3 regions of the Bowmanella denitrificans genome follow, and region 2 is predicted to be linked to each of the others. Evidence: predicted binding sites of a transcription regulator. Region 2 holds the regulator's gene; each other region holds the start of a gene.
What was found. Region 2 encodes sigma-54, which starts transcription at its own class of promoters, with help from an activator protein. Its sites were predicted from a motif close to GTTGGCACGNNNNTNGNNT; they were not measured.

Region 1 (7,650 bases), on a different contig from region 2:
GACATTTTGGGGTTCACTGCTTATCTGGCGGACATCAATAGCGGCGAAAGCGAGTTTTTCCTGTTCGCTGGCGGGGCGCCACTGGCCGCGCTCTTCAACAAACTGGATATTGCTGTCGGGCTTATCAGCATTCACAAACTGGCGGAAGCGCTTGAGATTCTGTTCAGAGCCGATAGCGGTTTTCCATTCACATTGGTAGCTGCCAATGATTTGCTGCATTTGTGCTTCAAGCGCTTCAGCCAGGCCCAAAGAATCGTCAATAATCACCTCTCGCAGGTAATCCAGGCCGCCTTCCAGGCTTTCCAGCCATACCGAGGTACGCTGCAGGCGATCTGCGGTGCGCACATAGAACATTAAAAAGCGGTCGATATAGCGGATCAGGGTGTCGGTATCCAGGTCCTGGGCGAACAGGTCGGCATGGCGGGGCTTCATGCCACCATTGCCACACACATACAGATTCCAGCCTTTTTCGGTGGCGATCACCCCCACATCTTTACTCTGCGCCTCGGCACACTCCCTGGTACAACCGGATACCGCCATTTTGATTTTGTGCGGTGAGCGCAGCCCTTTATAACGGTTTTCTATATCAATGGCGGTGCCAACACTGTCCTGCACCCCATAACGACACCAGGTACTGCCGACACAGGATTTCACCGTGCGCAGCGACTTGCCGTAGGCATGGCCGGTTTCAAAGCCAGCTGCGATCAGTTCCCGCCAGATATCCGGCAGTTGTTCGACTCTGGCGCCAAACAAATCAATACGCTGACCGCCGGTAATTTTGGTGTAGAGCCGATACTTTTTCGCCACCTGGCCAATCACAATCAGCTTATCCGGGGTAATCTCACCGGCCGGCACTCTGGGTACCACAGAATAGGTGCCGTCTTTTTGCATATTGGCCAAAAAGGTGTCGTTGGTGTCCTGCAGGCCCACATGCGGGGTGGCCAGCACAAACTCATTCCAGTTGGAGGCCAGAATCGACGCCGCCACAGGCTTACAGATATCGCAGCCAAGCCCTTGGCCGTGCTTTTCCAGCAACGCCTCAAAGGTACGGATGTTTTCCACCTGCACCAGATGGAACAGTTCCTGGCGGCTATAGGCAAAGTGTTCGCAGATATCCTTTTTCACTTCCACGCCACGTTTGGCCAATTCGCCATCCACCAGGGTTTTCAGTAATCCGGCGCAGCCACCACAACCCGTGCTGGCCTTAGTGCAGCTTTTAATCGCGCCAAGTTCACAAGCGCCCGCATCCATGGCACCGAGAACATCGCCCTTGCTGACATTGTGGCAGGAACAAATAGTGGCCGTGATGGGGAGTGCATCGGCACCCAATGCGGGTTTGCTGCCAGCTGCGGGTAGAATCAGACTTTCCGGAAATTCCGGTAGATCCATACCGTTGAGCGCATATTGCAGCAAGGTATCGTAATCGGAGCTGTCACCCACCAGCACCGCGCCCAGCAATCTTTGCTGGCTGGCATCTACCACCAGTTTCTTGTAAATGCCCAGCGGCTGGTTCTGATACTGGTAAGACAAGGCCCCAGGGGTTTTCCCATGCGCATCGCCGATACTGGCCACCTCAACCCCGAGTAATTTGAGTTTGGTGCTCATATCTGCGCCCTGGAAACACAGCTCCCCAGCGCTGATATGGCTGGCAGCCACACGGGCCATCTGATAACCGGGGGCCACCAGACCAAAAATCCTGCCCTGCCACAGCGCGCATTCACCAATGGCGTAAATATCAGGATCTGAGGTGCGGCACTGGTCATCGATAATAATGCCGCCGCGTTCGCCTGTTTGTAGCTCTGCCTGGCGCGCCAGCGAATCCTGCGGGCGAATACCGGCGGAAAACAATATCAGATCGGCCTCCAGTGCCTCGCCATCTTTAAACTGCAACTGATAGCGACAGTGTTTACCTGCCACAATTTGCTGCGTGGCCTTATCTGTGTGTACCTTGACACCCAACGCTTCAATTTTGCTGCGCAGTTGTTTACCGCCGCCTTCATCCAGTTGCACCGCCATTAGCTGGGGGGCAAACTCCACCACATGGGCTTGCAGCCCGGCTTGCTTCAGGGCATTGGCGGCTTCCAGCCCCAATAACCCGCCGCCGATCACCACGCCGACGCGACTTTGCGCTGCCGACGCCTGAATGGCCTCAAGATCTTCGATAGTGCGATACACCAAACAATGGGGCTGATCATTGCCGGGAATGGGCGGCACAAAAGGATAAGATCCGGTGGCCAAAACCAGCTTGTCGTACACCAGATGGCGCCCGTCTTTCAGCCAAACCTGCTTGGCCTGGCGGTCAATTCTCTCCACCCAGGCATTGCAGAAAAAGTGAACTCCCAGTTGCTGATAGTGGGATTCGCTGGTCAGCATCAGATCCTCGGCGCTTTTACCGGCAAAAAATTCCGACAGATGCACTCTGTCATACGCCAGTCTGGGTTCACCGCTTAGCACTGTGATCTCTGCGCCAGGACAGGCACCAACCAGTTGTTCAACAAAATGGTGACCAACCATACCATTGCCCACCACCAGTATTTTCTTTGTGTTGCTCATGCTCAACTCCATGGGTTTTGGCCCAAAATAAAAAAGCCCACAGACCGTCCATCCCTGATGGGATGCGTATCTGTGGGCTTCGTTGCCCGGCCCGGCAGCAGACTTCATCGTCTGTGCGGGTCGTATGACAAATTGTATTAACGCGGCGACGACCTGTTATACACCGGCTTTAAAGGCCGGGTGGATCTAACTGTCCGTGGACGGCCAAGCGTCCGGGCCTTAGCGCTGAAAACCATTAAGCAGACATAATGCCAACTTATTAAATCCTTAATTATCAACGCATTACAAGAAATTAGCAGGCCTGAACAAGGTCATCGCAAACCACTTGGGTGCAAGTCTGCACTTCACTGGTGCAGCACCCTACGTCTTTCCAGAACAATGCCTTACATCAGCCACTGACAAACCAGCAATAGCGCCAATAACACCGACACCGCCTGCCAGAATCGTACTGGTTGCCGCTCCAGCAGGGACAAGCTGGATTGTCTGGCCAATAGTCGGCCACTGGGCTGAGTCAGGTCCTGTGCAAATTCTGACAGAGCAGCATAACGCTGGCGCGGTTCAAAGCGGGTGGCTTTTTGCAGGACTAAATCCAGCCAGGCAGGCAGATCCGGCCGGTGTGCCGTCAGGCTGTGATAACGTCGCGACGTGACTTTGTCCTGGCTGCTACGAGACAGTGCGGGGGCGGAAAAAGGCAGCTTGCCGCTAAACAGTTCATAAAGCAGTACCGCCAGCGAAAATTGATCGCTATACATGCTCGCCTGCTGCCCCAATAAGCATTCGGGTGCGCTGTATTCCATCGCGCCCCGCGGCTCGTCCGCTCGTACAGCGGCTCCGGCTTCCTGCCAGCCCGCCACTTGCACAGCGCCAAAGTCCAGCAGGGTTAACTGGCCTTGCACACCGATGATGATATTCTCCGGGCGTAAATCGCGGTGCACCATCCCCTGTCTTTGCAAAACTCTGAGCACGTCTATCAGTTGCGTTAATATTGGTCTGATTTGCCCTAAAGTTGGACTGGGATGGTCTTGCATCCACTGGCGTAGTGTCTGCCCCGGCAGATATTCGCAAAGATGGTAAAGAAAACGACTGGGCGGTGCGGAGTACATTTTCATAATGCCTTTGTGCTGCAGTCTTGTCGCCACCCATTGTTCTTTGATAAAGCTATCCAGATAGACGGCATCGTCGTCATGGTTAAGCGCCGGCGCTTTAAGCACCAAAGGGTAAGGCCAGTCTTTATGGCTGACCAGATAAACATGACTGCGCATACCATGATGCAAAACCTGGCGCACCACAAAACCATCCAGCGTCATGCCCTTTTGTAACACCGGCGGGATAACCTTCGAGGTGAGTTCAGACAATATTTCCTGCTCATCTTGCTGTGGCAGGCTGTTAATCCGCAGCAACAGCGCACTGATATTATCCGCACTGCCCGCCGTCAGCGCGGCGTCCACTATGCTCTGCGCCCCGGCTTCCAGATCACTTTGCAGATTGCCAAGCAGCGCTTTAAGGCGCACATCCGGCAAGACATCATGCACCCCATCGGTGCATAGCAGAAATACGTCACCTGGCTTAAGATCGGTCTGGCGATAGTCCACTTCCACATAGTTGTCCATGCCCAGCGCCCTGCACAGCGGCATCGGTGGCCGGTTCAGCCGATGGTCAATTGTCAGCAGCTCAAGCTCCGCACCCCGGTAGCGGTAAATACGACTGTCTCCCACATGCAGCAAATGTGCGGTATTGGACTTGCAGATCAGGGCGCTGAAAGTGGTTAACATGCCCATCTGACCTGGTGCCTGGCGACCATGATGATACAGCCAGTTATTCAGTGATGTCAGAATACGGGCAGCACTGGTTTTAACCGGCCAGCTGTCGGGCGTGCTCAAATAGTCCTGAATAAAATGCTGCACACTTAACTGTGCCGCTTGCTGGCCCTGCCCGGTATGGCTGGCCCCGTCGGCAATGCAGGCCACCCCACCTTTGATTTGCAACAACCAGCCACTGGGTAAATGGGCGGCAAAGGCATCGTCGTTGATGACTTTCTGCCCGGCCAGGCTGGCACCACCAAAACACAAGTCCAACTTGCCAGTTGTATCAGCCTGGCTCTCGGGGTTAGCCAGGCTCACTGCAGATGCGTTGCTCATGACAGGGTGATCAACTCTACCGAACCATCTTCACGAACTTCGGCCATATGTCCTTTAGGTTCATCCATCAGCAGCAGCACCATAAAACCCAGTACTGCCGTGGCCGCAATCACCATAAAGAAACTGGCATAATCTACCAGCGACAACACAGTTAAGTAGGTAACCGCGCCGACATTACCATAGGCACCTGTCATACCGGCTATCTGGCCGGTCAGGCGGCGCTTAATCAGCGGCACAACAGCAAACACCGCACCTTCGCCAGACTGCACAAAGAAAGAGCAAAGCATAACCGCCAGAATGGCCCAGTGCAGCGGCCAACTGCTATCGACCTGGCTCATCATAAGGTAACCCAGCGCCAGTCCGCCGGTGAGGATCAGCAAGACGGATTTTCGGCCAAAACGATCTGACAACCAACCGCCGGCAGGTCGGGACATCAAATTCATAAAGGCATAAGCCGATGCCACCATACCTGCCACTAACGGCGCCAAGGCAAAGGTTTCGGCAAAAAACAACGGCAACATGGACACTACTGCCAGCTCCGAGCCGAAGGTGGCAAAGTACAGGATGTTCAACACTGCCACCTGTTTAAAGGAATAACGGTGCAATTCAGGCACTGGGGTTGAAAACACCGACTTATTCACCCGCCAGACTTGCTGCACTTCGATGCCATACAATACCACCAGCCCCAGATAAGCCAGCAGGCAAAAACTGTCTGACAGCAGGCCGACACCGCTGGCAGAGAGTTTCCAGACCAAAAGAGCCAATGCGCCATACATAGGTAGCTTCATAATCAGCAGCAGAAAAAAATCCTGCCGACTGGTCACTTCCATGGCCCCACTTTGGCGTGACTTAAAATACGTTGCCCCCTTGGGGGTATCAGAGACATTGGCATAATACACAAAGGCAAAAACCAGACTCAGCAGACCGGTCAGGCCGATGGCATAACGCCAACCCTCATCGCCGCCAAACAGCAAGGCCAACGCGGGCAAGCTGAAAGCAGCGGCGGCCGACCCAAAGTTACCCCAACCGCCATACACCCCTTCGGCTGTGCCTAACTCATGACTGGGAAACCATTCACTGACCATGCGAATGCCAATAACAAAACCGGCACCAATAAAGCCCAGCAAAAATCTGGCAATGGCGGCCTGAATAAAATTGTCTGCCAGGGCAAAGGCCAGACAAGGTAACGAACAGACCGCCAGCAATACAGAGTATACCCGTCGTGGCCCATACCTGTCGGTCAGCATGCCTATCACGACTCTGGCTGGGATGGTCAGCGCCACATTCAGGATCAACAAGGTTTTAATCTGCTGACTGTCCAGCCCCAGGTCGACAGCGATGGCCTGTAACAAGGGCGCATGGTTGAACCACACTAAGAAGGTAATAAAAAAAGCCATCCAGGACAGATGTAATATCTTCATCCTGCCCTTGAACGACAATAAGTTAAATGTGTCTGCTGATGTCATTTTTCACTCCCGCATCCCGCCATACCCAGGCTGCCCGGCTATATTGAGTTCAAAAAAAAGCCCAGAGGCCGTGCTATGCACAGCGCTCCGGGCTTCGTTGCCTTGTCGGTGGCAGGCGTCATTGCCAAACGACCGACTCACTAAGTTGTTAAACCAACAGACCTGGGCCTGATTGGTGGTGGCGGTATCTTATTGTTATTGGGCCTGGCGGCTCTGATTATTATTGTTGCCGTTGCAGCATCTTTGCCGCGATACCAGTGCCATGTCCGGCAATTCCCATTGGCGGAGTTGTACCGTTCCACTTGTTGCCTGACAGCTAATGCAGATTGAATGCCAGAATATTTTTTGTATATTTATCATAAAGTTAGAATAATTCACTGTCACAGGTTAGGGAGCAACTTGTCGGTTTGAGTGCAACCTTGCCCCGCGTCAGTGCAATCAAGCGTTCAGCTTGTCGGCAAATACTCCTTGATAGAGATCGGCCCGGTACACCTCGGCCGCAATATTCTGACCGGCAATATTCTGTTGCAGCTGTCCAGATGACTGCATATGAGACAAAAACCACTCTGCATAGCCAGGGTTGGGACAATTGTCCGGCGTCTCGCCAGAGCTAGCAAACCGGTTGTAGGCCGGTATATACCTGGGCGCCACCGACTCCTGCACCAAACAACTGCCCAGTAAAGCGGGTGCCACGACATCCAGATCGGCATGCAGGTATGCCTCATCACACAGTATTCGCGCAGCTTCGAAGCGATTGGGCACTAATGCCAGCCAACGACAGGCCATATCCAATGCCTGTAACAAGGCCTGGCAACTGTCGGGATTATGTGTTTGCCAGCTTTGCAGCATCCCCAACACCTTTTCTGGCATATCCGGCCAGATATCACAGGACGTGACCACCGTGACCCCCAACCCGACCCTGACGGCCTTGGCATTCCATGGACCACCGACACAGTAACCATCGACACTGCCTTCATGCAAAGCAGCCACCATACTGGTGGGCGGGATCACCTGAATGTCCACATCCTGCCCAGGTACAATTTGCCCGCTGCGCAGCCAGTCGCAAAGCTGATAGAAATGACAACTAAAGGGAAAAACCGTGGCAAAACGCAGTTTACTCTGCCCGGCTTTTTGCCGCTGACGGATCACGGCTCGCAAGCTTTCGGCTGGCAACGGCATAGCTGGGGCTCGGCAGGACATCGCATTCAGACTGGTGACCTGTTGATACAAGCGCTCGGACAACGTAATACCATTGCCGTTGAAACTCAGCACAAACGGCGTGATAAATTGGCGTTGCGTGCCCCCCAACCCAAGCCGACTGGCAAGTGGCATCGGCGCAAGCATCTGTGCCGCATCCAGCACACCTGCATGCAACTTATCCCGCAAGGTCGCCCAGGAGTTTTGCCGCCTGAGGTTAACCTGTATGCCACATTGCGCAAAGAACCCCAGTTCCTTGGCGACGACCAATGGCGCACTGTCGGTTAAGGGCATAA
Region 2 (7,650 bases):
CCTCCAAATACCAGTCCGGTGACGGTATCAATAAAGTGTCCATTTTTCGCGAAAATGTGAAAATCACCCAAGGCACCCTGAGTATTGATGCCGATGAAGTGGAAGTGAATGCCGAACAAGGTAAAGGACGGGAAATTTTTATTGCCAAAGGCGAACCGGCCGAGTACCAACAAACCATGGCCGACGGCAGTCGTATTCGGGCGTTGGCCAATCATATCGAATATCAGGTGGATAAACGAACTCTGACCTTAAAGGGAAATGCTGAGCTACATCAAAACAGCAGCAGTGTTAGCGGTGATAACATTGAGTTCAATATGGAGAAGGAACAGTTAGTCGCACAAGGCTCGGACGACGGTGATGGCCGGGTAGAAACAATTTTCCAGCCAGAGCCCAAGAAGAAACCGGTCCAGGAGAAGTAAATTCATGCCAACACTTAAGGCCTCGCATCTGGCGAAAAGCTACAAAAATCGCCAGGTGGTGCGTGACGTGAGCCTGCAAGTCAGTACCGGACAGATTGTGGGTTTGCTCGGCCCCAATGGCGCAGGAAAAACCACTTCCTTCTATATGATTGTTGGCCTGGTTCCCATGGACAAAGGCCAGATATTTATTGATGACCAGGAACTCAGCCACCAACCAATGCATGTGCGGGCCAGACTGGGCATTGGCTATCTGCCCCAGGAGTCATCCATCTTCCGGAAACTAAGCGTTTATCAAAATCTGATGGCGATTCTGGAAACCCGCAAGGATCTCAACCAGGAGCAACGGGAGCAGGAGGCGGATGCATTGTTGGATGAATTTAACATCAACCATATCCGTCATAGCACCGGCATGAGTCTGTCCGGAGGAGAAAGACGCCGGGTGGAAATCGCCCGGGCCTTGTCAGCCAACCCCAGATTTATATTGCTGGATGAGCCCTTTGCCGGTGTCGATCCCATTTCGGTCAGCGATATAAAAAAGATTATCCATCATCTGAAAGACAGAGGCATCGGCGTTCTGATTACCGACCATAATGTCCGTGAAACCCTGGATGTATGTGAAAAAGCTTATATTGTCAGTCATGGTGAATTAATTGCGGAAGGCTCAGCCGAACAGGTACTTAACGACAAGCAGGTCAGAGATGTATACCTGGGTGAGCAATTCAAGCTATAGTTAAGCCAAACAGGCATTGAACTTGCCATGAACGACCATATCAATACCCTGAAGGCCATTGGAAGATAATAAGAAGTAGATGAAGCCCGCATTACAGCTAAAATTCAGCCAGCAGCTCACCATGACGCCGCAACTGCAACAGGCCATTCGTCTGTTGCAACTGTCGACCCTGGATCTGCAACAGGAAATCCAGGAAGCCCTGGAATCCAACCCTTTGTTGGAAGCGGATGACGGCCAGGATTTTTCCACCGGCGACGATCAGGACCTCAACAATGTCAGCAACGACAGTGCTTCTGCCAATAGCGAAGACAACGACCGCATGGAAACCGGCGAAGCGCTGGAAAAACAGGAATTACCAGACGACTTACCGGTAGATACTACCTGGGATGAGTATTACAGCGCTTCTTCAGGCCCCTCCTCCTCAGCCGCCAGCTCAGATGAGGACAATATTTACCAGGGTGAAACATCCGACAGCATTCAGGATCACTTGCTGTGGCAAATGCGTCTGACCCCTTTCAGTGAAACTGACACCGCTATTGCTATCGCTATTATCGATAGCATTGATGAGTCAGGTTATCTTACGGTCAGCACCGAAGACATTCTGCAGAGTCTGGATATCGAAGACGAAGAAGTGGAACTGGATGAGGTGGAATGCGTGTTAAAACGTATCCAGATGTTTGATCCTGTGGGGGTAGGCTCGCGTTCAGTGCAAGAATGCCTATTGGTGCAACTTCGTCAGTTTGGCGCTGAAACCCCCTGGCTGGAAGAAGCCAAGGCGTTGATTCTGGAGCATAGCGAACTGCTGGCCAGCAAAGACTACCGTACCCTGATGCGCAAGGCACGTTTGAAAGAAGACGAACTGCGTGAAGCACTGCGGTTACTGCAAACCCTGAATCCCAGGCCAGGCAGCGCCATCGTCACCAGTGAACCAGAGTACGTTATTCCAGACGTGTCAGTGACTAAGAAAAATGGCCGCTGGGTGGTAGAACTAAACCCTGATAGCCTGCCCAAGTTGAGTATCAATCAGCAGTATGCGGCCATGAGCCGCAATGCCAGAAATTCCAGCGACAGCCAGTTTATCCGCTCTCATATGCAGGAAGCCAAATGGTTTATCAAGAGTCTGGAAAGCCGGAATGAAACGCTACTTAAAGTGGCTAATTGCATAGTACAGCAGCAACAGGGATTTTTTGAATATGGCCCTGAGGCCATGAAACCAATGGTGCTGAATGATGTCGCAGAAATGGTGGATATGCATGAATCCACTATTTCCCGGGTTACGACCCAGAAGTATATGCATACACCACGTGGCATTTTTGAGCTGAAATACTTCTTCTCCAGCCATGTGGCAACGGAAAGTGGTGGCGAGTGCTCGTCTACTGCTATCCGCGCTCTGATTAAAAAACTGGTGGCGGCAGAAAAACCCGCCAAACCGCTGAGTGACAGCAAGATTGCGCAGTTGTTGGCCGAGCAAGGCATTATGGTTGCCCGGCGGACAATCGCCAAATACCGGGAATCCTTATCGATTCCCCCATCCAACCAACGCAAGAGTCTGCTTTAAGACTTACCAACAAAAGGAAGAGGCATTATGCAAATCAACCTTACTGGTCATCACGTTGAAATCACCGATTCTCTTCGCGCCTATGTTGACAGCAAATTTACCAAGTTGGAGCGACATTTCGATCATATTAACAATGTCCATGTTATCCTGAATGTGGAGAAACTTAATCAGAAGGCGGAAGCCACTCTGCACCTCAATGGTGCCGAGGTTTTTGCCACCTCCGAGCATACCGATATGTATGCCGCCATTGACAGCCTTATAGATAAGCTTGATCGCCAGGTGCTCAAGCATAAGGAAAAAATAAAACGCCATTAGGCTCAAACAAAGCCATAAACAGGCCCCGCCTGTTTATGGCCACAACACAAAACTCAGCATGGAAATCAAAGACATCCTCTCCCTTGATTGCACTTCCTGTGCCATTCAGGGGACCAGTAAAAAACGCATTCTGGAATCTATCAGTGATATCGCGGCCAGGCATCTGCCAGAAATTGGTCAGGATGCGATCCTCACCAGTCTGCTGAACCGTGAAAAAATGGGTAGTACCGGCATTGGTTGTGGCATTGCCATTCCCCATGGCCGTTTGGCCGGACTGGAGAAAGTCACGGCAATATTGTTAACCAGCCAGCCAGCCGTCGCGTTTGAAGCCATTGATAATCAGCCTGTGGACATCTTCTTCGCTATTCTTGTACCAGAAGATCAGGCACAGGGACATCTGCAAACCCTGGCCACTATAGCAGCCAAACTGAATGACAAGGAAACGGTGAAAAAGCTACGTCATGCCCAATCAGATCAGGAACTATTTGAGGCCATAGTGTGAAACTCATTATTATCAGCGGGCGCTCCGGCTCGGGTAAGTCTATTGTCTTAAGGGCATTGGAAGATCTGGGTTATTACTGTGTGGACAATATTCCGGTTAATTTGCTACCGACTCTGACCCACACGGTTGTCGATGAGTATGATCAGGTTGCCGTCAGCATTGATGTGCGTAACCTACCCAAAGACCCTGAAGAGTTGGTAGAAATTCTTGACTACCTGCCCTCTAACTGGGAACTGACCATACTTTATCTGGATGCCAGTGACGACGTGCTAATCAAACGTTTCAGCGAAACCCGTCGTCTGCACCCGTTATCCAAACACAGTAAGTCGCTGACCGACGCTATTCAGTCAGAAGCCTTATTGCTTGCCCCGATTATCGAGCGGGCCGACTTATACATCGACACCGGTGAGTTATCGGTGCATCAGTTGGCCGAACTGGTGCGTGAACGCATCCTGGGAAAAAAGAGCTCACGCCTGGTATTGGTTTTCGAATCATTTGGTTTTAAACATGGCATTCCCAAGGATGCCGACTACGTATTCGATGCGCGATTTTTGCCTAACCCGCACTGGGAGCCTGAGCTGAAGAGCCTGACCGGTCTGGATCCGCAAGTGGAAGCATTTTTAGGCTCCCAGGCCATTGTTACCAAGTTTATCTGGCAAATACAGAACCTGATATCAACCTGGTTACCTCATCTGGAGCGCAATAACCGCAGCTATGTCACCATAGCCATTGGTTGTACTGGTGGTCAGCATCGCTCCGTTTACGTGGCAGAAAGCCTGGCGCGCACATTCAAGGCGGTACATCCGGATGTACAAATAAGGCACAGGGAGTTGTCACGAAAATGAGACTGGAAAAGGTCCTGTTAATCCAGAACAAATTGGGATTACATGCCAGAGCAGCCACCCAATTAGCGAAACTGGCCAATCAATTCGATGCCCAGGTAACGCTGGTACAGGGCGACAAGTCAGCTTCAGCCACCAGTGTATTAGGTTTGATGATGCTGGAAAGCAGCATGGGCAAGGAAGTACTGGTGATCAGCGAAGGGCAGGATGCCAAAGCCGCACTGCTGGCAGTGGAACAATTAATTCAACAGAAATTTAATGAGGCAGAGTAAATTTCAGTAACCTCTGGTATTTAATACTGTACTAAGCAAATCACCTTCGCAGTTTGTCATTAGCCTATCTAGACGGTCTTACTGGAGTAGCGCACCGCCTGATTAATTTGCCCCATCTCTGCTTCAGTTAAATTTCGCCACTGGCCAGGCTTAAGATTGCCCAGTTGCACCTGCATAATACGCTCACGTTTGAGACGCACCACCTGATAACCAAGAAACTCACACATGCGGCGAATTTGTCTGTTCAGTCCTTGTGTCAGAATAATCCGAAAAGAAAAGCGCCCGGTTGCTTTTACCTGACAAGGTTTGGTTATGGTGCCCAGAATAGGTACCCCCTGGCTCATCTGACGCACAAAACGTTCACTCACCGGCTGATTGACAGTCACCAGATATTCTTTTTCATGCTCATTACCGGCGCGCAGGATCTTGTTAACGATATCCCCGTCTGTGGTCAGAAAGATCAGTCCCTCTGAATCTTTATCCAGCCGCCCGATAGGAAAAATACGCTGGCGATGGCCGATGGCATCAACAATATTGCCCTGCACATCGCGCTCTGTGGTACAGATAATGCCAACCGGCTTGTTATAGGCAATATAGACACGATCAGATTTGTCTTCGGCACTGGCACCAACCGGCTTGCCATCCACACTGACCTGATCGCCGGGCATCACCTTAGTACCAAGCTCTGGCACTTTGCCGTTAATGCTAACCCGTTTTTGTTCAATCAGCTTGTCTGCTTCGCGACGGGAACAGTAGCCTGAATCGCTGATAAATTTATTAAGCCTGATGGCGCCGTTTTCGCTCATATATCCTCCAGCGCCTTTGCGCCGGGGAATTTTAATCCATGCAGCGGTGCAGATCACGGTAAAACTGGTTTATGCCGATGCCTTTGCGTATTTCTCAGCAAAGGCAGACTGGTTGCGCCTTAACGTTGGGATGGACGGATAGCTTTGAGTGACTGACTGAAGGTCTGCATATCTTCAGGGCTGTAACGGCTGTGTACGGCTTTGTTTGAGGCCGGTTGATGCAACAGGCTGACTCCGGGTCGGTATGCTTGCTTTGGCCGAATGGGGCGCGCAGTAAAACCCCCGCCGCAATTAGGACAGACATTTTGCAGAATATGTTCCACACAGTGCTGACAGAAGGTGCACTCATAGCTGCATATCCAGGCCTGCTCTGAATCGGGCGGCAGCGGGCAATTGCAGCACTCACAGTTGGGTCGCAGCTCCAGCATCAGATACTGCCCTGTTTTTCCACCACCAGAATGCGCGCTGGTCCCACAGGAAAGGCGCAATGGGCGGTGCCGACACCAGCATAGAAAATATCACCACAACCAAGCAGTGCCTTATGCTCCTTGCCTTTATCCCGATAACGCATCTCCACTTCGCCATCCAGCACCACAAAGACCTCATCGCCATCATTGACATGCCAGTGATAGGGTTGATCCGTCCAGTGCAATCGGGTGCTTATCCCCTGCATACAGGCAATGTCTTTGGCCCCCCATGGGCGCTCGGCGGTAAACTCTCTAGCCCGAATCACTTGCATCTTCTACTCCTCGGTACAGGAAGGTGGTGTTAATTCCTGAGTCAGAGCCGTTACTTTAAAAGGCTGCTCAGGGTCTTCTGTGACTTTCACCGTCAACGCGTCGATAAGGTTGTAATCCCCGGCACCGTTTAATCGCCACAAATTCACAGTATCAGGGCCTCCAAAGTGTTTATCCAAACACATGGGCTCCGTATCACCATGTGCGAACAACACTGGTTTACCAAAGGCTTTTGCCACGTCGCGTAATTGACGGCGATATTGCAGGTAAGGATCACATTGATGGGTGCTGTCAGCGCGACAAACAGGCTTGCCTTCCCCCACAGTGATATCGGCATGGGTGGCAATCACCATGGCTTTGGCTTGCTTGAGCTTGGCAAAAGCCAGGGCCTGCTCAAGCCAGATTTGATTTGCCTGGTCACGCATTTCTACCTGCTGTAGCGCAAAGTCAGCATCATCCAGATATATCTGTGCGCGGCCATTGACCGTTCCCAATATATGCAGGGTAACAAAAACCGTCTCTTCCACCAGCCAGCGGGCATTCTCAGGGTATTCCTCCTGCCGGCTTAATTGCCATTCGGCCAGCCCTGACGGGGCGGGATGGTAAAAAATCTCGCGTAACTGGTTCAGCACCTGGTACTCGCTGACGGGATGGGGATTACTGGGCCTGTCGCAATCGGTCCAATCATTATCCCCTGGCGTCACAAAAACCCGGTCCGGCTTTAAGGCATATAAATCATCGCGAATCGCCGTCAATCCTGCCTGGCTACAAGGTGCCTTACTCCCCTGCATATCCCCGCCGTGAATAACAAAAGCAGCATCCGAGGCCATAATGGCCGGCCGGATCAGCTTCTTATACACATATTCCTGTGTGTCTGTGTAAGGTAGGTCCTGCAGCAGAATAAAACTGGGTCCTGCCAGTGTATGCGCGCTGAACAAAGCGATTGCCAGAATCAGATTACGCAAGGTGTGTCTCCATCTAAAAAAGGTCGAGTCTCCAACGCTTATGTGACGGAGGCAAGACAATGTGGCACTGCTAAGCTCAGATGCCTGGATAAAAGGTTAAACAGCCAACTCAAGCAAAGGCAACATTCGCCCTGCGATACTGGCCGAGGGTAACTCGCCTATCCGTTTAGCCCCCATCGCCAGATAGAACATTTCGGCGTGCGGATCACTCTGAATGATTAAGCTGGTTATATTGTGTTCCGCCATGTGTTGTTTCACCCAGTCCATCAGCGCCCGCCCTACCCCCTGCCCTATTGCTTGCGGCTCGACAAATAAGGCGTCCAATTGCCATTGCCCGGCATGGGTTTTATCAATCAGGGCATAGCCCAGCACAATATCTTTGCCTTCAGCAACCTGGCAGGCCCACTGCTCACTCAGTAATTGCTGGCAGGATAGCGTTAATTCATCGGCCACAGCGGCCATAAAATCTGCAGAATAGGCCCAATAGGCTTTAGAGCGCAGTGC
Region 3 (7,650 bases), on a different contig from region 2:
TGGGCACCACCTGATCCTGGTTCTGCTCATGCAACAGAATACCGAGCAAATACAGTAATTCTTCTGCGGTTCCAACGCCGCCGGGAAAGATCACTATGGCATGGGCGATACGGACGAACGCCTCCAGGCGCTTTTCAATATCCGGCATAATCACCAGTTCGTTGACTATGGGATTGGGGGGTTCGGCAGCGATAATGCTGGGTTCGGTAATCCCCAGATAGCGACCGTGTCTGACCCGCTGTTTGGCGTGCCCTATCGTGGCGCCTTTCATCGGACCTTTCATGGCGCCTGGACCACAACCGGTACAGATATTTAACTCGCGCAGTCCCAATTGATAGCCAACTTCTTTGGTATATTTGTACTCCAGCTCACTGATGGAGTGTCCACCCCAGCATACCACCATGTTCGCGTCACCACTGGGACGGATAACCTCGGCATTACGCAGCATATCAAAGACCATATGGGTGATATGGATAGATTCAGACTGTTCGACCAGCAAGTTGTTCTGGTAACGGGCGCCCATATGTAGCAAATCCCGCAACACAGCAAATAAATGCTCATGAACCCCTTTGATCAGTTTATCGTCTACAAAAGCCAGAGCAGGTGGGTTGACCAGTTCAATCTTCACCCCGCGTTCGCGGCGCAGAAGGTTGATCTCGAAATCTTCATAGGGAGAAAATATGTTTTCGTAGTTGTCTTCATGGGCGCCACTATTCAGCACTGCCAGGCTGCAATTGCGAAACAGTTGGTAAAGTTCGCTGGAGGTGGATTTTTTCAGTCTGTCTACTTCCAACTGGGACAGCAGACTCATGGCCCCGATAGGGTTTAGCTGTACAGTTTTTTTCATTATCATCCTTTACTGATTATGCAGCGGTTTCGGCCCTGATGCTTAGCTTCGTATAGTGCGCGATCGGCACGCTCGAAGACGGTGTCAACGTCATCTTCACGGGAAAAGCCAGCAGCACCAAGTGATACTGTGATACTGACCGCTTGCTCTTTGAATTTAAAGGGGATTTTTTCAATTTGTTGGCGAATTTTTTCCAGCACGCTATCCAATTCTGCAATGGGGGTTTGCGGAAACAAGATTACAAACTCTTCCCCACCCCAGCGGGCTAAAAAGTCTGTGGAGCGCAGACATTTGGCAATTTGCTGGGCAATAACCTGCAAAGTCTTGTCGCCCCCAGCGTGGCCATATTTATCATTAATACCTTTAAAGTGATCGACATCAACCAGAGCCAGGCTTAAGTCGGTGCCGTATCGGCGCCAGCGCCGATATTCCAGCTCGACCCTGTCATTGTAAGCATAACGGTTGGGGATCTGAGTCAGAGGATCATGATGACTATGGTATTTTTGCTGTAATAGCTTTTGTTTGTATTCAGATGCTTCTTTTTCGAGCAAGGTCAGTTGATCCTTCATATCCCTTAACAGGTTCATCAGCACCAATTGCTCTTCTTTGTCGGCCCGTTCACGGCTGTCTAACGTGGATGCTATCTTGCTCAGGTAGTCGCAGGCCTGTTGTTTTAGTAAAGACAGGTCATGGGCTTCCCCTACTGCCAGTTCGATACCCTGAAGATGTTGGCGCAGTTGCTGATTACTTTGTACCTTGATTTGATATGCCGCCTGACTGTCTTTGAGTGAGCGGCCCACCGCCTGGCTGACATTATTCAAGGTTGAATGCAAACTGGTTATAAAACGCTCGGCTTGTTTTCTGTCTTTGAGCACATCCTTCAATAGACAGCGTACGATCACCAGACAGCATTCCAGCAGTTCACTGCGCTGCAGACCATGATCGAGCCGCTGGCGGATTTCTTGTAACTCTTCGTCCTTACTGGCGCCGGACAGTTGCAACACCAGTTCCCGTAATTCGCAGACCAGTTGTTGGTGCAATCGTTGCTCATCTTGGTCAGAGGAAGGCTTGGTTATCTTGTTGCCTTGTGTAGCGGGGCTTTCGGCCAGCGCTCTTTGGTAGAGTGATAAGACTTTTTCTAAATAGGCCTGACCAGTATAAATCGATGCATAACTTTGTCGGATAGTTTGCAGAAATTGCTGAGAGTCCTCTTTCAGGGCCTGGGGCACATCTGGGGTTTCACGTAACTGTTGAATGGCATCTTCCAGCAGGGCCTGAAACTTGGCATTCTGCTGGCGGCTGTGGTCAGCATTGTCCATCAGCAACCCGGTCAGTTTGCCGATACTGACTTCCGCCAAAGTAAAGTTAACCTTGCCCCCCAAATGCCCGCGTAACACCTGAAGTTCCTTGTCAAGCAGGGGGTTTACCCCATCATAGAATTTGCTGAGTCTTAAAATAAATTGCGACAGCGTATCAATTTGATGCTTAAAGCTACGCAGCACTTTCTGCTGGTTCTGGGAAGACAGATCTAATCGCACAGTATTTGTTTGTGACTCATTATCCATGCCAATGGGTCCTTACTTTCGGCTCCGTGTCAGACCAATGGATTGGGCTGTCAGCTCATCGCGTTGCGAGGTACGATCGTCAGTATAATGGTTATTTATCTGGGTATAAGCAATTTTTTTAAGAATATCGGGGAGTTGGGCGTATATACAGGAGCGCTCAGGCAGAAAAAACAAAGGGATGGCAAGCCATCCCTTTGTTTCAGTCGTCGTTCAATGGACGTTTGACCAGATAGTAGGGTAACCGGTCATTTTTATTATTGTTAAGAGGCATGTGTGTTCTAGTCCTGTTATCAACAACTGCGGACATTTTACACAGTTAGCTTTAAAGTGAAAGTGGTTTTGTAATTATTCTTGTAGGCTTTCAGTTTTACTGGCGAATCAGTCGCAAATTGGCATAGGGAGATTCAAAATTACTTCTGAAAGGATTGATGTCCAAACCACCGCGACGGGTGTAGCGTGCATAAACAGTCAGATTCTGAGGCTGACACTGCTGCAGGATGTCGCAAAATATCCGCTCGACACACTGTTCGTGAAACTCGTTATGTTGCCGGAAAGATATCAGGTAGCGTAACAGACTCTCCGGTTGGATTTCGTTTCCGCTGTAGCGAATTAAAACACTAGCCCAGTCTGGTTGGCTGGTGATCAGGCAATTGGATTTGAGCAAGTGACTGATATGACTTCGCTCTACCAACTTATCGGTACAGACCAGCAATTGAGGATTGGGTTGATATTCACTTACCTCAATATCCAGATCATCCAATAAATCAGCCTGATAATGCTGGATTTGGTAATCCTTGGTGGCGTCGAGGTCATGTAAACTGACCTTAACCTTTTCTCCGGCACAATGGGATAAGTCCCTGCTAAGTGTGGCTTGTAGTTCATCCCGGCCGCCAATCTTCCACTGATTGAAGCTGTTCAAATATAGCTTGAAAGACTTGGATTCAATTAAGTTTGGGCTACTGGCTGGGATCTCAACCTGCATCAGGGCTACACAGGGTTTACCCTTAAGATTCAGCCAGGATAGCTCATAACCGTTCCAGATATCCACACCGTGGAAGGGTTGAGTATCCACACATTTCAACGCTTGCCGATTCATACTGCGAGGTACGGCCTGCAACAGATCCGGTGTGTATTGGTCAATGTATTCTGAGACTTTACCCAGGCTGAGATGGGCCAAGGTATCGGTGGCTTTCTGCTCTGTCATCATCATTCTATGCAGGTTAAACTGACACTATTCTAACGTTTTTCGTGTTCAATCAATAGATATGCAAGTTGCCAGTAGTCTACAAACCTTTGTTCAGCGTTATGTTCAATATTATCAGCAATCTGGGCGGCCCTTGCTGACTGACTGGGATGCGAACTGGCTTTCTCCTTGCCAGATTGGCGAGACTGATGCCGCTGGACAGATTATATGGCAGCCTGTGGCCAGAGTCGGGCTCGCTGACTTTGTTGATACCGAACGGGCGTTGGAGCTTGAGTTTCACCCGGATATCAAGGCGTTTTATAGCGCATATTGGAGTGAGAATCTGACGGCCCATACTTCCAGGGGGGACTTACAATTGCTGTTGCCCTGGAATGAGGATGACTTTATTCGCTTGCAGCAAAATTTGATTGGTCACGTGCTGATGAAAAAGCGCTTAAAGCAGCCTGTCACCCTGTTCTTTGCGGTGACGGATGATGATGATTTTATTCTCAGCCTGGACAACCACAGCGGTCAGGTGGTGCTGGAACGCGTGGGTTTACCTGCCTCAGAGGTGCTGGCGGATAATCTCAGCTGTTTTCTTGACGGTCTGGCACCAGGCCCAGGCGAGGTTTAGGATTTGCCCAACTGCTGATGAATCTGAGCAACCAGAGCGATAAGTTCTGACATCTGCTTTTCCAGTCTATCTACCCGTTGTGACAAAGACGGAACCTGTTGCTCGGTTTCTGCCACGGGTTTGGCCTTGGCCGCTAATGCCTCGGGTGCCTGTTTCCACTTTTGTAATACCGACAGAATGTCGGCCAGCGGCAGTGGCTTTTGTGCTCTGGACTTTATCAGAGCCACTGAGGGGGCTTTCCCTGCCGCCGATAATTCCTTGCATAACGACAAAATATAGTCCGCATTGTTCATAGTATTGGTCAATTTGGCTATCTAGTGGTGAATAGAGTCATTCTAACACTACCTAAGCATGGCACTGATATTAAAAAGTGTTTTAATATCAGTGTTATACAACTTGGTTCGTCTCTTGCTTACACCCATTCACATCAACCAACTGTCCAACAAGACGAGGAAAATAATGAATAAATGGATAGCTGCGATTACGTTAAGTTTGGCTGTAGGCAGTTTATCTGGCTGTATAATTTCGGTTAAACCTGATCAGTATCATCAGGCAGATTGGGAGAAACGTGAAAGCCAGAATCGCCAAGAGATTGCCAGGCTAAGCCCAGGGTTAAGTCTGGAAGAAATTACTCACCGCCTGGGGGTACCCGATTTTAGCGAGTATCACGATCAAAATGGCCAAAAGGTCCAAGTCTTGTTTTATCGTACCCATCGAAATCATGGTGATGGTGTAACAAGCAAGGATGAATGCACACCTCTGGTGTTCAAAGATAACCACTTAAGTGGCTGGGGCGACGAGGCCTATCGGACATATTAGTCTGAACCTAATGCTTACTCATTGATCAGCGCAGCCTGTTGTTGAGCTGATCAATGACTTCAGCCCACTCCGCATCATCAGTCAAGGCATGCTGAATAAAACTGCTTTGAGACGAGTTCCAGAAGGGTGCCTGCTCCAGCTTGACCCGGCTGTCTAAGCCTTTATGACGGTCTATAAAGCGGTTTATCGCTCCTTCGTCACTGGCGAGCCCCAACTGGTTAAATAGATCGTTAATGCTTGGACTGTTGATGTTCATACCTTCCTCCACGAAGATAACAAAATGTTAACAAATTCCCCGTGCTGGGTTATTGTCTTATCTACAACTATAGACAACTTCTGTTGGAAACGGCATGAACCTGGCGTTGGCAAAAGATAAAGTAAAAGCGGTATTCCTGGCGGCTGAAGATCTCAAGATCGCTGCTTCGATTTTATACCAGGCTTACCATGATGATCCGCTGTTTATGAATATATTTCAGGCCGATAAAGAGGGCTACGAAGAGCGACTACGCGCTGCTATCCGTGAAGAACTGCATACTTTTTGGATCGCCAAACAGCCTATGGTCGGGTTATTTGAAGGCGAACGACTGTTGGCAGTGGCCTGCCTTATTCAGCCCAACGCCAGCCTGGGACCCAATCGTTTCTGGCATTGGCGTTTAAAAATGTTGTTGACCGCTGGATTCCTGGGCACCCGACAAATGGTTGAGAAGGAGCAAAAGGTCAGAGAGCAGGTGCCGGCAGGACGTTACCATATGCTGTCGTTTATTGGTGTGCATCCGGATCATCAGCATCGTGGCTTGGGGCATGTATTGATGGGGGCCATTGATACCTTGATGGATGAAGATAGATCCAGTGAAGGGGTTGCAGTATTTGTCACTTTGCCCAAATGTCTTGGCTTTTTTGAGGACGGTGACTACGGGTTAGTGAAAGAATTACAGGTTGGCCGTATCGCTGGCCACTTGATGTTTCGGCGAAAAAAATAGCACTTTGCTTAGCGTTTGCGCAGCTTTATTTGGACTGAGCATTTGGCCGTTGTCAGACGTGTAAGACAAAGGCCGCTTTCTTTGTAAGACATTTCTCACAAAACTGTAGGATAAACCGCTTTTGTTTATGCCGACAAACTCCTACGACTTTTCTTAATCTATTGAAATGTAAAGTTTATTGGTCTTTTCTTCTTGTCTGTCATAGTGCATTTATGTTGTCAGCCTGAATTGGGGGTATGGCAAATAATCCCCTGTGCTTTATCTTTATCCCTGTCACAAGGAAACACGATGGGTCAGGGAAGAGTTTTGGATACCTTCAGGATGAAGGGCAGGGATGAAGCCTAAGGAGAAGGCAAAAGGAACAGCTTCAGGGGGAAGCTAAAGGAATAACTTCAGGATGAAGTAAATGGACAACCCTGGGAGAGGGGAATCGCGCCACAATGGAGGCAGCGTACAGGGATAAGGGAGCGGGATCCACTCAGGACGAGTGTCTTACTCAGGGAGAGTAAGGGCAAACGGATTGGATTCCAGATGGAACCGGAACAAGGATGATAGTGGCAAAGGTATGCCGTAAAGGGAGTTAGTATTTGGTAGGGGCGTGGTCTGATGACCACGCCTTTATTCTTTTTGGCGCCTTGGTTTGGCGGGGTCAAACCCGGTAAGGCGGCAACTGGGTATCTGTTACTTGCATTCCACGCATAATTAAACTGCCCTGATAGGTATCCTCGCCGTTACCGGAAAATTCAAAATCAAATTCACAGTACCAATCCAGTTTGCCGTGAAAAGGACGAATTCTGGTCTTTCTTCTGGACAGAGAAATAAGCTGTAAGCCTTGCTTATTGCAATAGTCCTGCAGATAGCCATAGGCTTTTTCACTCATAGCCCTGACTCGCCAGAATTGCCAGGCCAGCGCCAGAATCACCATCATTAATAGCAGGTCAGCCAGATTCATTGCTGTTGCTCGCTAAATAGTCGTCCGATGGCCTGGGTAAGGGCGGGACTTTTGTCTGTGCTGCGCAGCATGGCCAGCATAGCTGTTCTGAGCTGCGGCAATCTGACCAGATCTGCAAACACTGGTGCAAACAAATCCGGCGTATGTTCAGCCACAAGATTTATATAGGGTGAAAGCAAGTCATGGGGTAGCAGCCTGTGCCAGTGACGCCCGGAAATCGTTATCAGCAAATCGCTGTCAATTTGCTCACCTTGCAGCAGCTTGCTGAGTGTATCAGCCACTAATCCATCAGCCTGACTTTGGCTGAGAGCCCGTAATCCAGCTATTTGCCAGGCTGGCTGTGTCGGGTGTGCCGCCATCTGTGCCAGTATAAACTCACTCAGACCGACATCCAGTTGGTGATTTTCCAAGGAATTCAATAAGGTTAGCTGCACCTGTTGATGTAATGCAGTAAATTGACTGATAAACAATTGGCGTGTCTTAGGGTCGTCCAGACTAGCGGCTAAATCAGCCAGTCCTTGCAAGGCCAGGGATTGCCACTCCTGATCCGCAGGGGCACGAATATAAGCCTGAACATTAGCCAGGTGTTCTGATTCGGGTAATTTCATCGCCTTACGCACTAAAGCGTTAAAATCTGCCATTTGTTGTTGGCCCGGAACAAAGCCATAAG

Region 1: the regulator sigma-54 is predicted to act here: its motif matches at 2,791-2,809, upstream of nirB (nitrite reductase large subunit NirB).
Region 3: the regulator sigma-54 is predicted to act here: its motif matches at 4,625-4,643, upstream of ABD028_RS16375 (DUF3192 domain-containing protein).

The regions. Positions count from the first base shown of each region.
Region 1 covers NZ_BAAAEI010000014.1:68,380-76,029, reverse strand. The annotation lists gene nirB (nitrite reductase large subunit NirB) at 1-2,553, opposite strand, end outside; gene ABD028_RS12875 (bifunctional protein-serine/threonine kinase/phosphatase) at 2,937-4,691, opposite strand; gene ABD028_RS12870 (NarK family nitrate/nitrite MFS transporter) at 4,688-6,157, opposite strand; gene ABD028_RS12865 (CmpA/NrtA family ABC transporter substrate-binding protein) at 6,596-7,650, opposite strand, start outside.
Region 2 covers NZ_BAAAEI010000008.1:78,777-86,426, forward strand. The annotation lists gene lptA (lipopolysaccharide transport periplasmic protein LptA) at 1-419, shown strand, start outside; gene lptB (LPS export ABC transporter ATP-binding protein) at 424-1,149, shown strand; gene ABD028_RS09380 (RNA polymerase factor sigma-54) at 1,229-2,707, shown strand; gene hpf (ribosome hibernation promoting factor) at 2,735-3,022, shown strand; gene ptsN (PTS IIA-like nitrogen regulatory protein PtsN) at 3,081-3,524, shown strand; gene rapZ (RNase adapter RapZ) at 3,521-4,369, shown strand; gene ABD028_RS09400 (HPr family phosphocarrier protein) at 4,366-4,638, shown strand; gene rluF (23S rRNA pseudouridine(2604) synthase RluF) at 4,707-5,444, opposite strand; gene ABD028_RS09410 (DUF1272 domain-containing protein) at 5,564-5,872, opposite strand; gene ABD028_RS09415 (cupin domain-containing protein) at 5,872-6,183, opposite strand; gene ABD028_RS09420 (hypothetical protein) at 6,187-7,146, opposite strand; gene ABD028_RS09425 (GNAT family N-acetyltransferase) at 7,243-7,650, opposite strand, start outside.
Region 3 covers NZ_BAAAEI010000020.1:198,176-205,825, reverse strand. The annotation lists gene ppnN (nucleotide 5'-monophosphate nucleosidase PpnN) at 1-847, opposite strand, end outside; gene ABD028_RS16395 (diguanylate cyclase domain-containing protein) at 850-2,412, opposite strand; gene queF (NADPH-dependent 7-cyano-7-deazaguanine reductase QueF) at 2,780-3,619, opposite strand; gene syd (SecY-interacting protein) at 3,678-4,229, shown strand; gene ABD028_RS16380 (hypothetical protein) at 4,226-4,522, opposite strand; gene ABD028_RS16375 (DUF3192 domain-containing protein) at 4,689-5,048, shown strand; gene ABD028_RS16370 (DUF2789 domain-containing protein) at 5,074-5,304, opposite strand; gene ABD028_RS16365 (GNAT family N-acetyltransferase) at 5,399-6,028, shown strand; gene ABD028_RS16360 (DUF3301 domain-containing protein) at 6,678-6,980, opposite strand; gene ABD028_RS16355 (DUF3549 family protein) at 6,977-7,650, opposite strand, start outside.